2 linked regions of the Labrenzia sp. PHM005 genome follow. The protein of the gene in region 1 interacts with the protein of each later gene in a pairwise test. Links are inferred from orthologs where the notes say so. Each region holds a gene or a part of one and is shown in the gene's direction. Other genes may lie near its edges.

Region 1 (5,542 bases):
TCGAGTTTGCAGGGGCAGAAAACAACAGCCTTGTTGCGGATCAATATGGCAACAGGGGGCAACCTGTGATCCTCTTACATGGCGGAGGTCAAACCCGCCATTCCTGGGCTGCCGCCGCTGAGCGGATCGCTGCTCTCGGTCATGTGGTTTATTCTGTCGACCAGCGCGGCCACGGCGAAAGTGCCTGGGTTCCGTCCGGAAACTACACATTCAATGATTTTGCCAAGGATCTGGTTTCTGTTTGCAAAGCTGTGATCTCCGGACATGGTGCCAAACCGGTTGTCGTCGGGGCGTCATTGGGCGGTTTTGCCGGTATGCTGGGTGAAGGGGCTGAAGCACCGGGCTGCCAAGCTGCTCTGGTTCTTGTCGATATCACGCCGCGGGTCGACATGGGCGGGGTCTACAAGATCCTCGGCTTTATGGGCGACAAGGTTGATGAAGGCTTTGGGACAGTGGAAGAAGCTGCGGATGCGATCGCCCGCTATCTCCCGAACCGCAGCCGGCCGAAGGACCTATCAGGCCTTTCCAAAAACCTTCGCCTGCATGACGATGGCCGCTACCGCTGGCACTGGGATCCGGCTTTCTTGAAAATGCGGGAACACTCCGATCCGCATCAGTCTGAAACCGTTCAGACCAGCATGATCACCGCCGCGGAAAATCTTAAGTTGCCGGTTCTGCTGCTGCGGGGCCGAAACTCCGAGCTGGTGTCGATGGAACATGTCCAAGAATTCATGGAGTGTGTGCCGCATGCCAAGTTCACCGACATCCAGGACGCGGGCCACATGGTCGCCGGCGACAAGAACGACATTTTCGCGCAGGCCGTAGAGGAGTTCCTCACCGACCTGAAGGCCGAAGCGCTGATTGCCTGAGGATTTGCTCGTGTTTTGAATCGCTTAGTGAGAATATCTCGCGGTTCGCTTCAAGTGTCGGCGTGCTTAATGTTTTGATTCAAGAAGGCTGCCTAACTCTGAGTCCAATCAGCGATTAGGCTGAAGGGGCTATTGCCCCTGAAACACCGGTTTGCGCTTTTCCAAGAAGGCGCGGCAGCCTTCGGCGTAATCAGCGCTGTCTACACAGACACGCGCCATGGCGTAGGCCTGTGTGAGGTTGGCCTTGGCTTCGACAGAGGTCAACAGATTGATGGTCTTCTTCGCTGCTTTTAAAGACAGCGGGGCGTTCTGTTCAAACACAGCACACAGCTCAGCTACCCGCGTATCCAGGGCGTCCGGCTCGTGGACTTCGTTGATCAAGCCGATCTGCAAGGCCTCCGCAGCAGAGAGAAGGTCAGCGGTGAACAGCAGCCTTTTGGCGTTGGACGGAGAGACCGCTTCAACGAGATCGCCAACGGCATCCGGCGGATAAGCGAGCCCCAAGCGGGCGGCCGGAATGGAATAGAAAGACGTTGAAGATGCAATTCGCAGATCACATGCCAATGCCAGCCCGAGACCACCGCCAAGGCAGGGGCCTTCGATGACAGCAACGACGGGCACCGGCAGTGCCTTGAGCGCTTGAAAGGCTGCCACATTGATCTGATCGTAATGCGCCGCCGCATCTGGTGTGGCCCGGACCGCTTCGAATTCGGCAATGTCTGCACCGGCACAAAACGCTTTGCCGCCAGCTCCGCGCACGATGAGTGCGCGAATTTCACTGTCATCCTGAAGTTGGTTGAGCAGTTCTGGAATACGGCGCCAGCCAGACAAAGGCAGAGCGTTCTTGCGCTCTGGCGCGTTCAAGATTAATTCGGCAATCTGGCCTGCTGTGGTGAGCGACGGGTTGCCGTCTTGCGGCGATTGCACAGATTGCTCGGATGTCATATTGGCCTCGGGTGCTCGCGAAAATGAGGATTGGCGCAAAATTGATCGTAAAAAAACGATTCATAAGGACTGTTCATATCTGATATGAGCAAGTTTTGTTTGGAATATCATGCGCAGGGCCTATTTTAGTAGGCGAATGCAGTGGGCTTGAAAAGGAGACAAGCCATGTCGACCCAGGTACGCCAGTCCAGTCCAGAACCGGTGATGAAACACGATCCCGTCTGGCGGCAGTTGCGTGAAGAAGCCCAGGCGATGGTGGCCGCCGAACCGGCCCTGTCATCCTTTGTGTATGAAACAGTGCTCAACCACGACAGCCTCGAAGAAGCCGTCGTTCACCGTCTTGGCGACCGTCTCGGCCGGGACATTGTCTCCGCCTCTTTGATCCGTCAGACCTACCTTGAAGCTCTGGCCGATGAACCAGAACTTGCTGAGATTTTCCGGGTCGACATTGTCGCTGTGTTCGACCGTGATCCGGCCTGCTTCCGCTATCTGGAGCCGGTGCTCTATTTCAAAGGGTTCCACGGCTTGCAGACCCACCGTCTGGCCAATTGGCTCTGGCGCAAGGGGCGGCAGGACTTTGCTCTCTATTTGCAAAGCCGGGCCTCCGAAGTGTTCCAGATTGACATTCATCCGGCGGTTCCTGTCGGACGCGGTATTTTCATCGACCATGGCACGGGAATCGTCGTCGGCGGCACGGCCGTCATTGGCGATGATGTCTCCATATTACAGGGCGTTACCCTTGGCGGTACCGGCAAGGAAAGCGGTGACCGGCATCCAAAGATCCGCAACGGCGTTTTGATTGGGGCTGGGGCAAAGGTTCTCGGCAACCTGGAAATTGGACATTGCAGCCGGATTGCCTCAGGCTCTGTTGTGCTGGCAGATGTGCCGGCCAATACGACGGTTGCCGGGGTTCCAGCGAAGATCGTTGGCAAAGCCGGATGTGCAGAACCGGCCCGCAGCATGAACCAGCTTCTGGGCGAGCCAGATGCGGCCGGATTGCAGGAAGACGGGGAAAGCTGATCGAAATTGTTTGGTATTTTCCCGCTCTCTTGTAGGGTCCGCACCAGAACAACGCATTTGGCGAAGAACAAGGAGAGAGCCACGTGAACCCCGAAGAAGTCCGCAAACTTGAAGCCTATCTGCAAAAGAAGTTCGAATTGCCGAGCTTGCAGGTCAGGGCCCGTCCGAAAAAGGACGATTCCGCGGAGGTCTATATCGGTGATGAGTTCATCGGTGTGATCTTCCGCGATGACGAAGACGAGGACCTGAGCTGGAACTTCCAGATGGCGATCCTTGAGATCGATCTGGATGAAGCCTAAGATTTTACAATAGATCGTGAATTGAGAAACGGCCCGTTTGGGCCGTTTTTTGTGAGCGCATTGAAAAGTGTTCTCAGAAAGCGTTAAAAGTGCCCACTTTCGCTTGCACGGCGCGGTCTAGGCGGCGCCAGTCGGGCAAAAGCGTCTGATCGAACTGGTAGCGGATCAGTAATCCGCCGCCTGGCGTAATTGAGCGGTGGCAAACCGCCTTGTCCGTGCTGCGTTTTCTCACACACCGGGCAATGAAGCCGTCGTCTGCCTCCGGGTCATAGACAATGATGTCCCGGTTTTGGGCATTTTGTCCCGACAGCGTGAGCATGTTCAGTCCGGCTTCAGCCGCTTTCTCGCCGCCACGGGCTAGCCGTTTATAGACCGGATCCAGTTGCGTTCTTAAGGATTCCCGGCGTGGATTGTTTTCGAGATTGACCTGAATAAGCGGAAGCGGTTCGCCAAAACGGGCTGGCGCATCCTCATCGCCTGGCATCTTGAGGTCCGGCCAGGTCATTAGCAGGCTGACTTGTTGATGACGCGGAACTTCGCCGTCGGCCGCGATGCGGTGTTGCGCTGATCTGAAATAGCCTGCAGGGATCTCAAAGGGATGCGGCCCGATCGACAGGCTAACCAAGGAATGTCGATGGTTTTGGAACAAAGGCGCAATTACGCCGGACCAGTAGACCGCACGGTCGGCAACATAGGCGGACGTCAGCACACACAAAGCCGCGGCCAGCATCGTGAAATGAAGCGGCTTTGCATTAGTAGCTGCTGGCAGGGTCGGCCTGACCAATTGCCTTGCCTTTCATGAGCCTGTGACCTGCACTGGCACACTGTGTCTCTGAATGGGACATGTGTCTCAGCGAAGGATCGATGCCAACCGTTAAAAACTAAGGAAAACCAAAGGTTTTCGTTCCTTAGAAAAACCGGCACGGCGTTTGCTCTTGACCGTTAGAGAATTCTTCATCACTTTCTCTGTGAAGAGGTTAACAGAAGGTTAACGGTCGTTATGCTGGACCTACTTATCGTTGGATACATCGCTTGTGCGGGATTCGTCGCTGCCGGATTTCTTGGCAGTTTTTATCAGCTGGTGACCAGTCAGCCGCCGAAATTTAACTTCGCGGGCGAAACAGTAACGGGTTTTGTTACTGGCGTATTGATGTGTGTTTTCGCCGGTCCCTTCATCATCATGCGCAACGCAATTCGGGGGCGCCGGATTGAGAACAGGCCAGTAGGCTGGCTTGTTGCATCGTCAACAATCGCGGGCATGTGGAGCATGTGTTCCGGGCTGGTGGTGATGAATATTGCATTGATCGTCGCCGGCTACGCGTGAGGGGTTATGCCGAATTTTTCTTTGGGTGATATCCGCCCGCAATTTCCTGAAAGTGGCCGTTATTGGGTCGCGCCGACAGCTACACTGATCGGAGATGTCCATTTGGAAGATGAGGCGAGTGTCTGGTTTCAGGCTGTGCTTCGCGGTGACCGGGAGCCGATCAAGATCGGGCGCCGGTCGAATGTGCAAGATGGCTGTGTTTTTCATACCGATCCGGGAATGCCGCTCACTGTCGGCGCCAATTGCACCATCGGCCACAATGTGATCCTGCATGGCTGTACCATTCGGGACAATTCCCTGATTGGAATGGGATCGACGATCTTGAACGGTGCGGTGATTGGTTCGAATTGCATCATCGGCGCCAATGCGCTTGTTGCTGAAGGTAAGGTTATTCCGGACAACTCGTTGGTTGTCGGTGTGCCGGGTAAAGTCGCCCGGGTCCTGCCTGACAGCATTGCCGGCGACATTTTGAAATCGGCCGATAACTATGTTGCCAATTGGCAGCGGTATGCCGAAGGTCTGAATCAAGTCTAGATCTATGGGATCGAACTCCATCCGATCATTCTGAAAGAAACTCTCAGTTCCTGCGCATGCGAACGTGCAGGAACCGGCCTGCGGGGGCGGGCCGGTTCCCTGGATCCGGTCGTGGTAGGGATGGGGAGGGTGGGGACGCAACCGGATCGTCCTGAAGGCTTGTTTCCAAGCCAATTCCCAAATTAATTCGAGATACTGCTGACTGTGGTCACCCGCGTATCTGAGATCCCGGTCCACTTGACCGGAGAGCTTGCTGATTGGCGTTTGATGTAGCGGTACGGCGTTGAGTACCAGGGCAGAACCGCTTCGATCTGATTGTCGAGGATCATGTCGCCATGATCGGTGCGTACGGTTAGAACAGCGTGCCCTGAATTTTGCACATCCTTGGCGACAGTGATGAGAAGGGCACTCTTCGGCCAGCCGGCTGCGAGAAGCACGCGCTGCTTTTCGAGGACATACTCTTCACAATCGCCATATCCGTCGACCGGATAGGTCCAGTATTCTTCTCGTCCAAAGAGATCCGCGTCGGTCATCGGATGGACTTTCCGGTT
Region 2 (4,661 bases), 2.2 Mb from region 1 along the record:
AATTCGCGCCAGGATATTTTTGGATATTTTCGAGTGCCGCCCGCTGTAGATCGCTTGCACTCACTTCAACCTTCTGCTGAGCACCTTGAAGCGAATTGATGATCTGGTTACGGCTGAGCTCAGTTTGAGCAGTCGCGCTGGCTGCCGAAAATGCAAAGGCACAAACAGCCGCACCGGCAAATAACAGGTTTTTCATAAGTATCTCCTGGATGGACGGCTTAGCGGTAACCGGCGAGGTCAATGGCGGTATTGCATTTGTTGCTGACGGAGGGTTGTGCTTTCAAAAGGCAACGCAGGACATGGCCGGCGCCTGGTTTGACGCCCTGGCAAAGCTGAGCAGCATCGCGCGAACAAATTTCCGGAGCCGCAGCCTGTGCAGCAAGCCGCTCCTGAATGAGTTTTGCAACAACAGCCCTATCCGCATTGCATTTCTGGGAAATCTTCGATTGGTTTTTGTCGAGGCATTGGCCGATGCCGTTATTTGCCAGCGTTGCCGACTTGCAGTGTTTGTCGATGTCCTTACCGCAGCTGACCGCGAGGATACTAATCGCATCGGCGAACCCCACCGTCTGCGCCTGGGCGGCCCAGCCTCCCGCCAATAAAAACGTCACTGCAAGTATGCTTCTCAAATAATTCATAATTCCGGGTCTCCCAGCTCAATCAGCATTCCGATACGGAAGATCATTTCAGGACAGCGTAACAGCTTCAAGTAGGGGATTGATATTTTTCGTCAAACACTCTCCGGAGGTGCTTTGCTTGACAGGCGCGGCCGAATATCGTCAACCGGTTGGGCAATTGTCAGGGACGATCGATGACCATCAAACTTGAATTCAAACGGCTGGATCATGGCCGGGATTTGCCGCTGCCGGCTTATCAAAGTGACTTGGCAGCAGGAATGGATCTGCTGGCAGCCGTTGAAAAGGCGATCACGCTGACACCTGGTTCCCGCGCTCTGGTTCCAACTGGTCTTGCGATGGCCCTTCCAGCCGGGTTTGAAGCACAAGTCCGGCCGCGCTCGGGGCTTGCCGCCAAACATGGGGTTACGGTGTTGAACACACCGGGCACGATCGATGCCGACTACCGAGGCGAGGTTAAAGTCATCCTGATCAACCTCGGCGACAGCGATTTCCAGATTGCCCGGGGCGACCGTATTGCACAGATGGTGATCGCGCCGGTGTTGCAGGCCGATATTCAAGAAGTCGACGTCTTGTCCGAAACCGATCGCGGGGCAGGCGGCTTCGGCTCGACCGGCCAACGCTAACGCAACGCCTACAAGGACGATCATATGCAGCCGGGTCTGGTGATTTTCGATTGCGATGGTGTTCTGGTGGACACCGAGCGTATGGTCAACGCCAGCCTAGCGGAAATAGTGAGCGAGCTCGGGTATCCGATCACCGGGCCGGAATGCCAACGGCGTTTCATGGGGCGAACCTTGGAAAATGTAAAAGAAATGGTCGAACAGTTGACCGGCTCTAAACTTTCCGAGGATTGGCCCGATCAAGTTCGAACGCGCGATCTGGAAGTGTTCAAAGCCGGTGTTCCAGCCATTCGCGGTGTTTCTAAGGTGCTGGATGACCTCGATGCGCGCCAAGTACCTTATTGCGTCGGCTCGTCCGGAAAATACGCCAAGATGCGGACCACCCTTGGCAGCTCCGGCCTGTTGCCGCGCCTGGAGGGAAAACTCTATTCGGCCGAAGATTGCGCTCAGGGCAAACCGGCGCCGGATGTGTTTCTTCTGGCCGCCAAATCCATGGGCTTTGCACCGGAAAGCTGTGTCGTGATCGAGGACAGCTTGCCAGGTGTGCAAGCGGCCAAGGCGGCCGGCATGGCAGTTTTTGCGTTTGTCGAGGATCCGTCCTGCGACCGGGAGGCTCTTGCGCGCGCAGGAGCAACGCTATTTGAAGATATGTCTGAGCTTCCGGCACTGCTGTTTTCTAAGTCTTGAACATTTAACGAAAAGACGTTTCCCCAAGCCGCTTTGATCTAAACATTCTTCCCCTTAAAACTCTGAGTTTGCCGTACTATCTTAGCTGCCAACCAAAGACATGTGCTGCCTGCACACCACTCATCCTATCTGGGAGACTGCCATGACAAAGAAGACGCATGGGCGCGGAAAGATTTATTCCTCGATCACGGACACCATCGGCGATACGCCCTTGGTTCGTCTGGACCGGCTGGCAGAAGCTCATGGCGTCAAGGCAAACCTTCTTGGCAAACTGGAATTCTTCAACCCGATCGGCAGCGTCAAGGATCGGATTGGGGTCGCCATGATTGAATCCATGGAACAAGCCGGAACGATTGAGCCGGGCAAGACAACATTGGTGGAGCCGACATCCGGGAACACAGGCATCGCTCTGGCCTTTGTTGCAGCGGCCAAAGGCTACCGCCTCATCCTGGTGATGCCGGAGACCATGTCAGTTGAGCGGCGCAAGATGTTCAAGATCCTGGGTGCGGAGCTGGAATTGACCGAAGGTGCCAAAGGTATGAAGGGCGCCATCGCCAAGGCTGAGGAACTTTTGGCTGAAATCGACGGCGCCGTGATGCCGCAGCAGTTTGAAAACCCGGCAAACCCGGAAATTCACCGCAACACAACCGCCGAGGAGATCTGGAACGACACGGACGGTCAAGTCGACGCCTTCGTCTCCGGCATTGGTACCGGTGGCACCATCACCGGCGTGTCTCAAGTCCTGAAAGAACGCAAACCGGACCTTCATGTCGTCGCCGTTGAACCGGCGGACAGCCCAATTCTCTCCGGTGGCCAGCCTGGCCCACACAAGATCCAGGGAATCGGCGCAGGTTTTGTTCCAGGCGTACTCGACACCGACGTGTTTGATGAAGTGATCACCGTTGCAAACGAAGATGCGTTTGCCGCAGCCCGGGATGTCGCCGCTAAAGAAGGCATTCCAGTCGGAATTTCTTCAGGCGCTGCGCTGACGGCCGCCGTCAAGATAGGCCAGCGGGACGATATGGCCGGCAAAAACATCGTGGTGATCATTCCGTCCTTCGCCGAACGCTATCTCTCAACAGCCCTTTTCGAAGGTCTATGAACTCTTTGTCGACCATCAAAAACGCCGCGACCACGAGTTGATCGCGGCGTTTTTCCTTTCACCTACCGGTGATGCAAGATCCGGCCGATGGTGTTCATCAGGATTTGCGCCGCCAAAACGCTGGTGACGCCAGCTGGATCATAATCCGGGGCAACTTCCACCAGATCCAGGCCGACGATCTCGCCGCGTTTGGCCAGCCCATCGATCAATTCCAACACTTCATAATAGAGAAACCCGCCGTGACTGGGTGTGCCGGTGCCCGGCGCAATGGACGGATCGAAGGCGTCGATGTCCAGCGTCAGATAATAGCGTTTTCCTTCCGGGATCCGGGCAAGCAGCCCCTCTGTGCCAAGCTTACGGGTTTGCCGGACCGACTGAATGTCCGAGCCCATTTGCCGGGCGGCTTCATAACCATCCCTTGCCGTTGAGGAAACATTGCGGATGCCGATTTGGGTGAGGCCCGTCACATAGGGTTTTTCGGCCGCCCGGCGCATCGGATTGCCATGCCCGTATCGGACGCCGTGCCGCTCATCGACAAAATCCAGATGGGCATCAATCTGCACCACGTGGATTGGCTCTTCGCCGTCAAATGCGTTGATACAGGGGATATTGATCGAATGATCTCCGCCGAGCACGACGGGCAGGGCTCCAGCTTTCAGAATTTTCCGGACACCAAATTCGATGCGCTTGTGACTTTCGATCGTGTCCGTGTGGACAATATCCGCATCCCCCAGATCGACGATCTTTGTGGTTTCATCGGCCAGATAGGTGACATCGTCTTCAAAATCGTAAGCGCCGGCATGGCCGAAGGAAAACAAGGTCGAGGCTTCGCGGATGGCTCTTGGACCCATGCGAGCCCCAGAGCGCCACTGGGTGCCAAAATCGAACGGCGCGCCCAGAACCGCGACATCGGCATCAATCGCATCCCAATCCGGCTGATGGGGGTACTTGCCAAATGTGCAAATACCGACAAAGGGCAGATTCAGCCGCCCGCTTTCATATCCGTGAGATGTCATGAAACGCTCCAGGTAGTTTGTCTGACCGGAGCTTCCCGCGTGAACTGCTGGCCCGTCAAGCCGGGGTCACATGCTTTTCCATTCTCGTTGCTGAGGAAAAGCCGAACACATGTTTCAAAGGTCCGGTTTCATCTGTTTCGATGGCGGCAAACCCACATCGTTCATAAAGTGCCCGGGCCCGTGGATTGGTGTCGATCACATCGAGCCTGACTTTGCTGCATCCCTTTGCAGCAGCTGTTCCGCAAACCGCCTCCAACAACGCCGTCCCGATACCGAGGCCCCGGGCGTCCGGGCTGACAAAGATGCCGTCCATCAACAGAAGTCCAGGTTCCGGGTCCCTCTCCAACAGATCCAGGACAAGTCCCCGCCACAAACCGCCCAAAACACCATAGACCGCCATCATGTCCGACAGTCCGCCGTCGACCAAGCCGCCATTTTCCGTCTTGTATCCCGCCATTCCCAACAGCCGACCGTCTCCGGTGACAGCGCTGAGCGCATAGTTCGGATCCAGCAGCCGCGAAATCAGAGCTAGTGCCTTGTCTTCGGGAGACAGCACCTTGCCGAGTTTGCCGGAAAAGGCCTGCCAGAAAAGACGAGC

What was found. Proteins that work in one complex are often made in the same cells at the same time.
Region 2: the proteins of cysE (region 1) and cysK interact in binary tests that used the Escherichia coli proteins (3 or more experiments, as listed by UniProt). The link is inferred for Labrenzia sp. PHM005 from one-to-one orthologs.

The regions. Positions count from the first base shown.
Region 1 is NZ_CP041191.1:3,262,951-3,268,492, forward strand. Bases 985-3,906 are described here. They hold cysE (serine O-acetyltransferase), read left to right. Parts: upstream 985-1,979; coding sequence 1,980-2,834; downstream 2,835-3,906. Other genes in these bases: FJ695_RS14715 (enoyl-CoA hydratase), read right to left, coding at 999-1,814; FJ695_RS14725 (DUF3126 family protein), read left to right, coding at 2,918-3,133; FJ695_RS14730 (hypothetical protein), read right to left, coding at 3,207-3,906. Also shown: FJ695_RS14710 (alpha/beta fold hydrolase), read left to right, coding at 1-869; more of FJ695_RS14730, read right to left, coding at 3,907-3,917; FJ695_RS14735 (hypothetical protein), read left to right, coding at 4,134-4,457; FJ695_RS14740 (gamma carbonic anhydrase family protein), read left to right, coding at 4,464-4,991; FJ695_RS14745 (transglutaminase-like cysteine peptidase), read right to left, coding at 5,174-5,542.
Region 2 is NZ_CP041191.1:1,045,849-1,050,509, reverse strand. The notes cover bases 1,257-4,067. They hold cysK (cysteine synthase A), read left to right. Parts: upstream 1,257-2,087; coding sequence 2,088-3,047; downstream 3,048-4,067. Other genes in these bases: speB (agmatinase), read right to left, coding at 3,110-4,063; FJ695_RS04610 (HAD family phosphatase), read left to right, coding at 1,286-1,945; dut (dUTP diphosphatase), read left to right, coding at 1,257-1,261. Also shown: FJ695_RS04625 (OmpA family protein), read right to left, coding at 1-196; FJ695_RS04620 (hypothetical protein), read right to left, coding at 219-638; more of dut, read left to right, coding at 812-1,256; FJ695_RS04595 (GNAT family N-acetyltransferase), read right to left, coding at 4,119-4,661.